3 regions of the Pseudarthrobacter sp. fls2-241-R2A-168 genome follow, and region 1 is predicted to be linked to each of the others. Evidence: riboswitches for the same ligand, from Rfam matches in the RefSeq annotation. Region 1 holds a riboswitch; each other region holds the start of a gene.
What was found. A riboswitch is a leader RNA that binds a small molecule or an ion and turns the genes downstream of it on or off. The one in region 1 is predicted to bind cyclic di-AMP.
Positions count from the first base shown of each region.

Region 1 (4,553 bases):
CGGACTCGTCGAAGTCGATGGTGGCGATGACGTTTGAGCGCTCGTCCGGGTTAGTGACGAAGGGAGTGGCGAACCCGGAAGCCTCGGCCCAGCTGTAGATGCGGCCGGCGGAATCGGCGGTGCGCTTGGACGCGAAGTCCAGGCCACCGTTGGAGTTCAGCCACTGCACCTGTGCATCCAGCGTCACCAGGGTGGACAGCGAGGGGGTGTTGTACGTCTGGTTCAGGCGGGAGTTGTCGATGGCGGTCTGCAGGTCCAGGAAGTCGGGGATCCAGCGGTCGCCGGCCTTGATCCGGGCGGCGCGTTCCAGGGCGGCAGGGGAGAACAGACCAAGCCACAGCCCGCCGTCGGAGGCAAAGTTCTTCTGCGGGGCAAAGTAGTAAACGTCACTCTGTGCCACGTCGACGTCCAGGCCGCCGGCAGCAGAGGTGGCGTCCACCAGGACAAGCGAGCCCTCGTCCGCGCCGGAGACGCGCTGTACGGGAGCAGAGACGCCGGTACTGGTCTCGTTCTGCGGCCAGGCGTAAACGTCCACGCCGGCTTCAGCCTGCGCGGAGGGGCGGGTGCCGGGCTCGGACTTGATGATGGAGGACGCCTCAAGGAAGGGTGCCTTGTTGGTGGCTGCGGCAAACTTGGAGCCGAACTCACCAAAGGAAAGATGCTGCGCCTTCTTCTCGACCAGGCCGAAGCTGGCGATGTCCCAGAATGCCGTGGAGCCGCCCACGCCAAGAACTACCTCGTACCCTTCAGGTGCCCGGAAGAACTGGCTCAGTCCCTCGCGGACGGAGCCCACGAGGTTCTTGACCGGGGCCTGGCGGTGGGAGGTGCCGAGGATGTCCTTTGACGCGGCTGACAGGGCATCAATCTGCTCCTGCCGGACCTTGGAAGGCCCGGCGCCGAACCGTCCGTCCTTGGGGAGGAGATCGGCGGGAATAGTGATGCTGGTTTCGCTCACGGGTGCTCCAATTTCGGCATGGACATAACTGTGGTCCGGACGGGTGTTGGCGGCCGGCAGTCTGCGGTGACTGCAACCAGGGCCTTCCTCATTCTGCCTGAAGCGCTGATTCCGCGGGAACCCGGACCGTCATAGTCCAGTCAATGAGACGCCCCCGTAGCACACGTGCGAACTATTCGGACAAAGTCAAAATAGGCTAAGCTTTTCCACGGACTACGTCGCGGTGTAAGGCGATACGGTGGGACAACGCAAGGTACTGCGCTCGAGGAGCTGAGCTGGATGACGGATCTGATCGACACTACGGAGATGTACCTTCGGACCATTTTGGAGCTTGAGGAAGAGAACATCGTTGCTCTTCGTGCGCGCATCGCCGAACGGCTCCGCCACTCCGGGCCCACCGTCTCCCAGACCATCGGCAGGATGGAGCGGGACGGGCTGGTGGTTGTCTCCGGAGACCGGCATCTGGAACTCACGGAAACGGGCCGCAAGCGCGCAACGGAGGTTATGCGCAAGCACCGGCTCGCCGAGCGCCTGCTTGCCGATGTGATCGGCCTGGACTGGGCCTACGTCCATGACGAAGCCTGCCGCTGGGAACATGTGATGAGCGAACGGGTGGAGCGGCGCATCTACGAGTTGCTCAACCACCCCACCGAATCACCGTACGGAAATCCGATTCCCGGCCTGGCAGCCCTGGGCGGCACGCCGTCCCTGGGTTTTGCCGACGGCGCCATCAGCCTCCTGGATGCGATGAAGTCCTATGGTCCGGCATCAGAGGTGACTGTGAGCCGGCTTGCAGAACCCATTCAAGTGGAACCGGAACTGCTGTCCCAGCTCGACGAGGGCGGTATCCGGCCGGGCGCCGCAGTGGCCCTGGAGCGGGTGGGCGATTACATTTCGGTACGGGTTCCGGGTATTGAAGGGGCGCTGGAACTGCCGCCCGAGGTGGCCGCGCACGTGTTTGTCGCCATTCGCCAGCCTGCAGCTTAAGGGGCTGACTACCCCATCACGGGGCATATACCCAAAGATAACGGAATTGTTACTAAGGGCCTTAAGCCCCTATAGTTGAACCAAGCGTTGATATTAAAGCGTTACCTGATCTGGAGCCGAGCTCTGCCAGCGGATCAGGAGCACGAGTCGTAACTGGCAGAGGCGGGGGAACCACAAGCGGCAGCGGGGGACTGCCTTGGGGTGAAGTCCGTCAGCAGCAAGCCTCTTCCAGTGAAGGATCCCTCCCGGGATATCTCTGTGCCGAAGCTTGCTTACGGCGGACCGGGTCTTTGAACTCTCTGACCCGAATCCGACAGCTAACTTCGCAGGCTTTCCAGAGAGGAACCCTTCTTGACCATGCAGAATTCCAGGGGACGCCGCCGCGCGGCGGGCCCCGCTTCGACACCGCGTGTTGTCGAAGTCATCACCTCGGAGCGCCCCCGCGATCTCCACCGTGATGCGCGCCGCCGTCGGGGTCCCCTCCGCCAGATCACCGAGTTCGCGTCCGCCAGCGGCATCGGCCAAAAGGCCGGCGTTGCCCTTGCCGCCACCGGCCTGGTCCTTACGGTCACGGTTCCGGCCACCAGTCCCGTTATGGCCACTGATGCTTCGGGCGCTACGCCTGTTGCCGCCTCCGCCGTGGCGCCCCAGCCCCAGATTTCAGCCGAAGCCGGAGCGCAGATCGACTTCAGCCGCTCCGCCGTGGTGACCCAGGCTGATCCGGACGGCAAGCTGAAGCAGCTGCTCAGTGCACAATCGGCGGGCGCCATCAGCCGCGCCGCCTCGGCCGGCAGCCTCGGCGCTCCGCTCGCCGTGATGACCACCGCATCGCCCTTCGGCTACCGCGTCAGCCCCATCACCGGCGGCACCGGCGACTTCCACCGCGGACAGGACTATGTGGCGCAGTGCGGCACCTCCGTTATGGCCGCCGCCACCGGAACCGTGACCTTTGTGGGCTGGCACCAGTTCGGTGGCGGGAACCGCGTTGTGATCGACCACGGGAACGGGCTGGAAACCACCTACAACCACCTGTCGTCCTCCAGCGTGAAGGAAGGGCAGACCGTATCGCGCGGGGAAGTTATCGCGCTCAGCGGCACCACGGGAGCCTCCACGGGCTGCCACCTGCACTTCGAGGTCCAGGTCAACGGCGAAGTGGTTGATCCCACTGGCTGGCTCTAGTCAAGTGACGGTGAACTATCAGATGATCTTGACTTGCCGTGACCTGAATGTGACATTCATTCAAAACTGCTGTACCGTCTAACTCGCGTCAACTTTTCCGAAGTTGACGCTCTTGTGCGGATTGCCTAGCTCTGCCACCGCTCAAGGTCCGTTCGCATGACATCGTCTGGCAGGGGCGGGGGAACCAATTTTGGCCTTTCCATGGAAAGGCCTTGGGGTTAAGTCGCAAAGCTTCCCAGGAAGCAGCGCGGCCGGGTGACTCCCATCCGAATCCGACAGCTCACCTCGCAGGCATTGGGAGAGGCTACCTTCGTGTCTTCACGCCATAATTCTGCGCGCCACCGTGCGCAAACGGTTCGTACCAACCCCTTGGATACTGTGTCCAAGGCCGTTAGTGCCAATGCCGGGACAGTTGGTCGCCAGGCTGCAGTCATCGCAGCTGCCTCCGGCCTGATCCTGAGCATGGGCCTGCCAGCCACTGCCGCGGACAACGCCGCTGGTGTTTCCGCTTCCACCGAGTCCGGGTCGGCCCAGAGCGCGCTTGCCGTTACTGCCGCCCCCACTGCCACCGTGTCCTTCGAGCGCCCGGTGGTCAAGACCACAGCCGCTCCCAAGGTGCAGACCGTACGCACCCAGTCCACCGCCTCCGCAACTGGAAACGCTGCCACCGGTACTGCTGCCTCCGCTACGGAGAAGCTGGCCGAGACTGTCTCCTCTGCTTCCACCTCGGGCATCGCCGCAATCGCCTACACCGGAATCGGCCACTCGTACGTATGGGGCGGCACCAGCCCCGTCACGGGCTGGGACTGCTCGGGCTTCACGCAGTGGGTCTATGCCCAGGCCGGCATCAGCATCCCCCGCACCAACGCGTGGACGGCCATGAAGCCGACCTCCACTCCGCAGCCCGGTGACCTCGTTATGCAGAACGGTGGCGCCCACGTTGGCATCTACGTTGGCAACGGCATGATGATCAGCGCACTGAACCCCTCCCAGGGAACGCTGCTGCACGCGGTAGCCGCCACCGGCTCCTCCGCGTTCTTCACAATGAACTAGTTCTTCGACCTCCGGGTCCAAGGGCTTTTTCTTTGCCCCCAAGCTTTTTTCGCTAAATCACACATCCCCGTTCGGGACGTGCCGGCGTACCCCCAAGATGCCGGCACGTCCAAACCCCCTGTCTGCCTACAAGGCGACGGGGGAATACGAAAGAGAGAACTGATGACTACTCGTGCAACCGCACGGCATCGCGCCGAAGTCACTAAAACCAACTCGCTCGCCATCATTGCCAAGGCTGTCGGCGACAACGCAGGCGGCGTCGGCCGCCAGGCAGCAGTGATCGCTGCCGCTTCCGGCCTGGTCCTGACCAGCGGCCTGGCAGCCAACGCCGCAGACACCAACGTCCAGCGTGACTCTGCTCCGGCTTCCAACCTGGAAG
Region 1 is NZ_JARVSG010000010.1:203,867-208,419, reverse strand. It holds gene serC (phosphoserine transaminase) at 1-955, opposite strand, end outside; gene QRN11_RS07990 (iron-dependent transcriptional repressor DtxR) at 1,235-1,942, shown strand; cyclic di-AMP (ydaO/yuaA leader) riboswitch at 2,078-2,289, shown strand; gene QRN11_RS07985 (M23 family metallopeptidase) at 2,300-3,121, shown strand; cyclic di-AMP (ydaO/yuaA leader) riboswitch at 3,269-3,429, shown strand; gene QRN11_RS07980 (C40 family peptidase) at 3,500-4,174, shown strand; gene QRN11_RS07975 (NlpC/P60 family protein) at 4,337-4,553, shown strand, end outside.

Region 2 (4,553 bases), on a different contig from region 1:
TGCCGACGCGTGCCTGATGCAGAACGGCGTCCAGGGGCGGGCCTCCAGCCTTCCTTCGGCGATGGCTTCGCCGCAGACGGCGCAGGTCCCGTAGGTGCCGTCGGCGATCCTGGCCAGGGCGGCGTCAACCTGGTCCAGCCCGGCGCTGCTCTGCTTGAGAAGCGCCGACGCCTGGGAGAGTTCGAAGGCGATGGTGGAGCCTTCGGGATCATGTTCGTCGTCCACGTTGGAATCCTGGCGGGCGGAGTTGGCCGAAGCGATGTCGGCGCGGAGGGCCGGAAGCAGCGCCACTTTCCGCGCCCGCTCCTCCTCGAGCAGGATCCGGAACCGTTCGAAGTCAGGCATGGGAAAAGCCTAGCGCGCCGGTCAGTACCAGTTGTTGGCCACCGAATGGTTCCGGGCCCCGCACGGCGAGCCGTACCGGCCGCGGATGTAGCCCAGGCCCCAATCGACCTGGGTGCGGTAGCTGGTGAGCCAGTCGCTGCCGGCGCTGGAGTATTTGCCGGGCGGCAGCGCCTGGGCTATTCCATAAGCACCGGAGTAGGGGTTGGTGGCCGTTGTCAGCCAGTTCGATTCCTTGGTCCAGAGCTGGGCGAGGCACAGGAACTGGTCCTGGCCCCAGCCGTACGCGCCCAGCCGCCCCGAGGCGTAGCTTTTGGCCCCTGCGGGGTCATTGACGGCACCGCCTGGAACTGACGGCACGACGACGGGCGGCGGGACGGGTGCGACCGGCAGTTGGGGTGCGGGAGCAGGATTCGCCGGCGCCGGGTTGGCGGGTGCGGGGTTCGCGGGTGCTGGATTTGCGGGTGGTGCGGGGTTCGGGGGTGCTGGATTTGCCGGCGCCGGGACGGCTGGAGCCTGCGGGCGGGCGGCAGCCGCGGCGGCCGCCCTGGCTGCCGCCTCTGCCTGCAGGCGGGCCTGTTCAGCGGCTGCGGCGCGTTTTGCCGCCTGCGCTGCCTCGTAGGCAGCCTGCGCCGCCTGGCCCTGCCGGTACGCGCCCTCAACTGCCGCCGTCGTGCCCTTGAGGGAGGCAAGTTGCGCTGTCAGCTCCTCGCTGCGCTTCTGGCTTTCGGCCACTTGGCGCGCCATCGCCTCCTGCGCGGACCGGGCGGCGTCCAGCTTCGCTTTGGCTTGCAGGGACAGCCGCTCACGTTCGGCTTTGGCGGCGCTCTCCTGGGCAGCCAACGAGGACGCCACCCTGCCGGCGGATTCGGCCCTGGCCACCAGCGCTGCCGTCTTGTCACCCACGATGCGCACCACGTTCAGACCCTGGACGCTGTTGGTCTGGATCGCATCGAGGGCAACAAAGAATCCCATGGTGGTGCCGCCGGTTTTATAGGACTGGGCCGCGAGGGCGCCCAGGTCCTTCCGGTGCCGGGACAGCTCGGTGTTTGCTTGGGAAACCTGGGCGGTGAGGGTCTCCACTTTTGCGCTGGCCGCCTGAAGCGCAGAATCGGTGACGGCATACTCCGCCGCTGACTGGACGGCCGCTGTCCCCAGGGACTCGGATTGGGCCTGCAGGCCAGCCAGCAGGCCACTGATCCTGTTGATTTCCTCTGCGGTGCCGGATTCCGTCAGCTTTGCCTGCTGGACGTCCTCCCAGGAGGGGTAATCACCCGCCGGATCCTGGTCCGCCGCCCCGGCCGGACCGAGCCAAACCGTACCCGCAAGGGCAAGGGCCAGCAGCGCCGCAGGCAGGGGCAGGCGGGCTTTGATAACGAACCGAGACATAGTTCGGAAGCATACAGCTCTCAACCTTCAGTTGAAGGCTGGCGTGCTGACATCGTTATGCAATCTGGAATGGTGAACCCCTACCCAGAGATCGAACGCCACACACGCGCAGCCGGCCCAAAGCTCTGCCGTGTGCTGCCCACGAGCGCCGCTTCGGCTGGTGCCAGCAGCACGTTTTATTACTTTGTGACGAACCTCATGCACTCCGCGCCGGCGCGCCTATCTTCCGTGGTCAGCCCGCTATGCAAAGAACCTCCAGTCATTTGCGGAATACGAGAGAAGCCGCTCGTATGTTATTCAAATGTGACAATCGGCAGGCTGGCAGGTTATGGTCTTCAGGTGTCCCTCCCAGACGGGACATTCCCCTCAGCATGCCGAGCCCTGCCGCTGACCCGGGATTCAATCGTTTCCAGCTGGCAGGGACGGGGGAACCACCTTTCCGCGGCCTCATGCGAGGCCTTGGGGTTAAGTCGATAGCGCCTTCCGTTCCGTCCGGAGCCGCTACCGGCCGGGTATCTCCAACCCGAACCCGACAGCTCACCCCGCAGGCATGGGAGAGGCGATCAAACGTGTCAAAAAATTCCATCACCGCCCGTCACCGCGCGACTCCGGCCCGCTCAATCGCGCTCCAGGGCTTGGCTGTATCCGCCAAGTCGCTTGGCCGCCCGGCCCTGGCCGTAGCAGCAGCTTCCGGCATTGCCTTCGGTGTGGGCGCCCCGGCCCACGCAGGCGTAACCGGACCGGACACCACCGGGACCACTAACACCCAGGCGTCCGTGGCACCCGCAGCTGCCGTGGCTGCACCGGCAGCAGCTGCCGCCAACGTCCACACCGTGGTTTCGGGTGACACCCTGGGCGGCATCTCCGCCGCCTACGGCGTCAGCCTCAACGATGTACTGGCCGCCAACGGCCTGGCGATCTCCACGATCATCTTCCCCGGCGACCAGATCCAGATTCCGGGCGCCGGCTATGTTGCAGCTGCTCCGGCCCCCGTCCAGGCGGCCGCTGCTCCTGCCCCCGTCCAGACTGCCGTTGCCGCGGCTCCGGCCAACACCGGAGTGAATGTTTCGTACGCTTCAGCTCCGGCAGCTGCCACGGGTTCGGGCGCCGGCGCTTCGATCCTGGCATCGGCCTACGGCCAGGTTGGCATCCAGCAGGACTGCACCGCCATGGTGGAGAAGGCCCTGCGCAGCGTGGGCAAGTCTGTTGGCGACCTGGCTCCCGGCCAGTTCTACCAGTACGGCTCCGTGGTGGGCTCCCCCGCTGCCGGTGACCTTGTGATCACTGCCGGCCACGTTGGTGTGTACGCCGGCAACGGCCAGGTTGTCAGCGGCGGCGTGGACGGTTTCAAGACCGAGGTCCACTCCATCAGCTGGCTCCCGGGCGCTTCCTTCGTCCGCGTAGCTTAGGCGACACCACCCGGACAGGGGCGGCAGGCGGTTACCCACCTGCCGCCCCTGTTTCGTTTTTGCCGGGTCCGCCGTCCTCAGGTGCCGCAGAACGTCTGGTAGCTGCCGAAGTCCTCCGGCGCTCCCTCGGCGTAACGCTCCAGCCCCGACCGTTCCCGGTACGGGTCACGGACCACCTCCACGAGCCGGTTGAAGGGACCAACATCGCCGTCCGTTGCCGCGGCGAGCGCTTCTTCAACTAAGTGGTTGCGCGGAATGTAGACAGGATTGACCCGGTCCATCAGGCCGGCGTCGGGTTTCAGGGCCAGCCACCGTTCTGCCCAGGCGTCGAAGGCGGCGAGATCCAGGACCATGCTTCGGGCGGGGCGGGAGTTTCCCCGCGCTGCGTGCCCGAGGTTCCGGAAGAACCGTGTGTAGTCCACCGGCCCGTCCTTGAGGATGGCGATCACACCGTCCACGAGCTCCGAGGCTTCTTCCGCCTCAGGGCTCCCCGCAGGACTTTCCCTGATTCCCAGCTTTGTTTTCATACCGGCGAACCAGGCGTCGCTGTACTGGCGGCGGAACCCGCCCAATGCCTCCACTGCGGGGGCTACGGCCTGTTCCTGGTCTTCATTGATGAGCGGCAGCATTGCCTCGGCGAGGCGGGCGAGGTTCCATTCAGCCATAACGGGCTGGTTGGCGTAGGCGTAACGGCCGCCAACGTCGATGGAGCTGTAGACCGCGGCCGGGTTGAAGGCATCCATAAACGCGCACGGCCCGTAGTCGATGGTTTCCCCGGAAATGGTCATGTTGTCTGTATTCATCACGCCATGGACGAAGCCCACCAGCATCCATTGGGCCAGCAGTGTGGCCTGCGCAGCCACCACCCCTTCGAAGAGGGCGAGGTAGGGGTTGTCGGCCCGGGCAGCGGCGGGGTAATGCCGGCTGATGGCATGATCGGCGAGGCGGCGTAAAAGGTCCATATTGTCGGTGGCCCGCGCGTACTGGAAGCTTCCCACCCGCAGATGGCTGCTGGCCACCCTCGCCAGGACTGCTCCGGGAAGCATGGTGTCGCGGCGGACCGGGCGGCCGGTGGCCGTGACGGCAAGGGACCTTGTGGTGGGGATGCCCAAGGCGTACATCGCCTCGCTCACCAGGTACTCCCGCAGCATGGGCCCGACGACGGCACGCCCGTCGCCTGCCCGGGCGAAGGGCGTACGGCCGGAACCTTTCAGGTGGATATCGCGGAGCCGGCCGTGCACATCCGTCACCTCGCCGAGCAGGAGCGCCCGGCCGTCGCCCAGCAGGGGTGAGTATCCGCCAAACTGGTGGCCGGCGTAGGCCTGTGCCACCGGCGTGGCCCCGTCCGGGATGTGGTTTCCCAGGAGGAGCTTGACGCCCTCCGATGACCGGAGGTATTCAGCGTCCAGCCCA
Region 2 is NZ_JARVSG010000007.1:20,975-25,527, reverse strand. It holds gene QRN11_RS05310 (TraR/DksA family transcriptional regulator) at 1-345, opposite strand, end outside; gene QRN11_RS05305 (coiled-coil domain-containing protein) at 367-1,731, opposite strand; cyclic di-AMP (ydaO/yuaA leader) riboswitch at 2,133-2,297, shown strand; gene QRN11_RS05300 (C40 family peptidase) at 2,301-3,140, shown strand; gene QRN11_RS05295 (protein adenylyltransferase SelO) at 3,218-4,553, opposite strand, start outside.
Region 2: another riboswitch for cyclic di-AMP. It lies ahead of QRN11_RS05300 (C40 family peptidase); the one in region 1 lies ahead of QRN11_RS07985 (M23 family metallopeptidase).

Region 3 (4,553 bases), on a different contig from region 1:
GGACTCCATCCGCTTTGTCCAGCTGACCCCCCGCGGCTCGGCCTGCTCGATCTGCATTGGGGAAGGGCTTACGGACGCGCCTCCCGGCTCCGGGTCGAACCTCCAACTGGTGGTCAACGATATCCACGCGGCCCACAAGCACCTGAAGGACAACGGAGTGGACGTCAGCGACGTGGACGTGCAGGAATGGGGCCACTTCGTGTACTTTGCCGATCCCGACGGCAACAAGTGGGCGGTCCAGTACATCCCGGGCCGCGAAAGCTGAGATCTACCGGCAGAATGGGAACTATGGCTGCCTCCACCCCTGCTGGAACCTCCACCCCTGCTGGAATCCGGAACCTGACGTGCCGCGCCGTGCTCTTTGACATGGACGGCACCCTGGTGGATTCGACCGCGGTGGTGGAGCAGGTCTGGGGTGAATTCGCCGCGCGCTACGGGCTGGACCTGGAGGAGATTCTCCGCACCTCGCACGGCGTCCAGGCACGCGATACTGTCACCCGGTTTGCTCCTGAGGGTGCTGACGTGCCGGCACTGACGGCCGAACTCGGGGCGATGGAACGCGTCCGGACCGAAGGGATTGTGGCCCTGCCCGGTGCTGCCCGGTTGCTGGCAGCCCTGCCGGCGGACGCCGTCGCCCTGGTCACGTCCGCTGACCTCGTCCTGGCTGGCATCCGAATGGAAGCAGCCGGCCTGCCCATGCCGGCCGTAGCAGTCACAGCTGAACGGGTGACCCGCGGCAAGCCCGATCCGGAGGGATACCTGAAGGCCGCCGCCAACCTTGGCGTGGACCCGGCGGACGCCGTGGTGTTCGAAGACGCTCCAGCAGGAATCGCCGCAGGGGTGGCCGCCGGAATCCGCACGGTGGCCGTGGGACCCAACACCGGCCCGCTGCCCGCAGGCGTCCTGCACGTAGCGGATTACAGTGCTGTCACCGTCCGGACGAGTCAGGACGAGGCGGGCCGGACAGTCATTTCTTTCCGGCTTTAAGGTCGGCTACCACCTTGGCGATACGCCGCGACCGCGTTTCCGGCGTCTTGGCGTCGGCCAGCGGCTCCACGTACCGTCGCTGGGCGCTGTAGCTCAGCGTCGCGTAGAACTGCAGGGCGGCCGGTTCCGCCGCCATCGCAGCGGCAAGGTCTTCGGGGACTTCAACCACGCGGGGTTGGGTGTCGAGCTCGATGACCACGTCAACTGTGTCCCCAGCCGAAACGCCAACGAATTCGCGGTTGGCTGCGCTGAGCGAAATGAGGTTCTGGCCACCCATCACCGCGATGCTGCTGCGGTAGCTCCTGCCGTTGATGGTCACCACTACGGGCGGCCGTTTGCCCGCGTCCAAGGCCGCGAGGACCTCATCGGGAACTTCGATGCCGGTCTTGTTTCCGCTGCCTTGGATGGTGGTGGTGAACTTCATGGGTCACAGTATGCCGGGCCTTTTGCCACTCCCACGGATACGGCGCGCGCCATGGGGCATTGATCACCGAGTGCTCGGTACCAGTTGTGGACTCAGTACCAGTTGTGGGAGAGGTGGAAATTCAGCGCACCACACGGGGACTGGTAGCGCTCCTGGATGTAGTTCAGGCCCCAGTTGATCTGCGTACGGTAGTTCGTCAGGTAGTCCGGACCGGCGCTGGCCATCTTTTCAGCAGGCAGGGACTGGACGATGCCGTACGCGCCGCTGCTGGCGTTTGTAGCCGTGGTGGTCCAGTCGGATTCCTTGTCCCACAGGGTTACCAAGCACTGCATCTGGTCCGGCGCCCAGCCGTAGCTGGCAAGCTGCCCGGCGGCGTAAGCCTGGGCGCCGGCGGGGTCGTTGACCGCGACGGCGGGGGCCGGCTCAGGTGCGGGGGCCGGCTCAGGAGCGGCAGCAGGAGCCGCGGCCGGCTCGGGAGCCGGTGCCGGTGCCGCTTCGGCTGCGGGCGCTGATGCCGGTTCGGCAGCGGGTGCCGGTGCGGGCTCTGCCGCCTGCGGGGCCACGGCAATCTCCTCAGCAGCGGGGGCCGGTGCCGGGTTGGCCCGGATTTCGCTCTTTTCGATGCTGAGGTTGGACTGGGCCTCGGCGGCCTGGGTTTCGGTGGCGGCAACCCTGATGCTTGACTCGGTAGCCTGTCCGGCCGCCCCGACTCCTACCAGGAGTGCAGCGGATGCGGCGAAGACAGCGGCGCGCTTGCCGATGAAGGGAAACTTGCCGGCTTTGCGTCCGGCGTGGGGTGCAGACCCGGATTTCGGGCGCGGTTTAACCAGGAATTTGGACATGATGAATCGCCTCTCACACCTGCGGAGTTAGCTGTCGGGTTCGGATGAGGGCATCCGGCCGCACGGAAAAATTCACGTGCGTGCTTAACCCCAAGGGCACTCATTGCCCGGGACGGTGGGTCCCCCGCCTCTGCCGTTGCTCAAGCGGAATCCGGGAAGCGGCAGAGCTTGGCGTCATCCGGATATGGGTTCCCGATCAGGAACCTCACCCAATCGACGGTACAGGAGTCCGGCGCTTAAGTCACATTTTGGTAACAGAGATCACGACGGCGGCGCGTCGCTTTGCTACGAAAGCGAATGAAGGGGGAGCTGCAGGGCAAACTGGGTGCGCCCTGGCTGTGACGTCACCGTTACCCTGCCGCCGTGGGCCTCGACGATGGATTCCACGATGGACAAGCCCAGCCCGCTGGTGCCTTCGGCAACGGCGGCCCCGGACTGGCCGGACGCGCCCTTCCGGGCCGCGTCTGCGCGGGCGAAGCGCGAGAAGACGTGGTCCACGAACTCCGCAGGGATCCCGCCGCCGTCGTCCGTTACCGTTACTACCGCCGCGCCCTCAGACGACGTGCACACCCCGGTGACCACAGTGGTTCCGGCGGGAGTGTGTTTGCGTGCGTTGGAGAGCAGGTTCATCAGGACCTGGCGCAGCTGAGAGGCATCGCCGTTGACCACCACGGGCTCCTCGGGAAGCTCCAGCCGCCAGTTGTGGCCCGGGGCCATCACCTTTTCGTCGCTGACGCCCTCGATCACAAGCTGCGTGAGATCCACCCCGCTGAGCTTGAGCGGCTGGCCCTCATCGAGCCGGGCCAGCAGCAGCAGGTCTTCCACCAGGGCGGTCATGCGCTCAGACTGGCTCTGCACGCGCGCCAGCGACTTTTCGCCGTCGGGGGTGAAGTTCTCGGTCATCCGCATCAGTTCCGTGTAGCCGCGGATGGCCGTGAGGGGAGTACGCAGCTCGTGCGAGGCATCGGCCACAAACTGCCGCACCTTGGTTTCGCTCTTCTGCCGCGCCTGCAGCGCGTTGGCCACGTTGTCCAGCATGAGGTTGAGCGCGTGGCCCACGCTGCCCACTTCCGTTCCAGGGTTGGAGTTCGACGGCGGGACGCGCACCGCGAGTGCCACCTCGCCGGCGTCCAGCGGCAGCTGCGAAACGCGCGTGGCCACCTCTGACAGCTGCTCGAGCGGCTTCATGGTGCGCCGGATCAGCACTGTTCCTGCCAGCCCGATCAGCAGCAGACCGCCCAGGGATACGAACACAAAGGTCCAAACGAGGGAAGTGAGCGTACTTTCCTTGCCAGCGAGGGGGAGCCCGGTCACCAACACGTCGCCGAAGTCCGTCTTCGCGGCTGTCAACCGGTAGTCGCCGTTGGAGAGGGTGCGGTCCACCGGCTGTGCATCTGTGGCCAAAGCCAGCAGGGCCTGCTTGTCCTCGGCGGACAGTGGCGAGCGGGTGGTGTCCGAGGCCAGGAACCCGGCGCTGTTGACTTGTCCGTTGAGGATGCGGGCGTTCAGGGTGCCCACACTCTGGCCGCGGGCGTCCAGTGGATCCCGGCCTTTGAAGCCGCCCATGGGAGGCCGGCCCGGATCGTTCGACCGCTCCGCCGCCTGGCTGAGCTGGTCATCAAGCTGGCGGGTGAGGAACGCGTCCATGGAGGCGTAGCTGACCACACCCACGGCGCCGCAGATGGCGATCAGCAGGGTCATGGCAAGGAGGATGAGGCGGGTGCGCAGGTGCCAGGTGTTCGGCTTCAGCCAGCTCCGGCGCTGGGACGCAGCCTGTTGTAAGGCCATGGCGCCTACTCCGCTGGCTTGATGACGTATCCGGCCCCGCGCACCGTGTGGATCATGGGCGGATGCACCGCATCCACCTTCTTGCGCAGGTAGGAGATGTACAGCTCCACGATGTTGGCCTGGCCACCGAAGTCGTAATCCCAGACCCGGTCCAGGATCTGCGCCTTACTTATGACCCGCTTGGGGTTTTCCATCAGGTAACGGAGCAATGCGAATTGGGTGGCTGTGAGCTGGAGTTCCTCGCCCGCCCGGCTCACCTCGCGGGTGTCGATGTTCAGGACGAGGTCGCCCACCACCAGCTCAGCCGTATCCATGGCGGCCACCCCGGAACGCTGGACCAGGCGGTGCAGCCGCAGGAGGACTTCCTCCATGCTGAACGGCTTGGTGACGTAATCGTCACCGCCGGCTGCCAGGCCCACGATCCGGTCCTGCACTGCGTCCTTGGCTGTCAGGAACAGTGCCGGGACCTCGGGTGCGAAGGTGCGGATCCTTCCCAGCAGCTCAACGCCGTC
Region 3 is NZ_JARVSG010000047.1:5,944-10,496, forward strand. It holds gene QRN11_RS21050 (glyoxalase superfamily protein) at 1-265, shown strand, start outside; gene QRN11_RS21055 (HAD-IA family hydrolase) at 289-987, shown strand; gene QRN11_RS21060 (YdeI/OmpD-associated family protein) at 968-1,411, opposite strand; gene QRN11_RS21065 (aggregation-promoting factor C-terminal-like domain-containing protein) at 1,504-2,253, opposite strand; cyclic di-AMP (ydaO/yuaA leader) riboswitch at 2,259-2,420, opposite strand; gene QRN11_RS21070 (sensor histidine kinase) at 2,539-4,041, opposite strand; gene QRN11_RS21075 (response regulator transcription factor) at 4,047-4,553, opposite strand, start outside.
Region 3: another riboswitch for cyclic di-AMP. It lies ahead of QRN11_RS21065 (aggregation-promoting factor C-terminal-like domain-containing protein); the one in region 1 lies ahead of QRN11_RS07985 (M23 family metallopeptidase).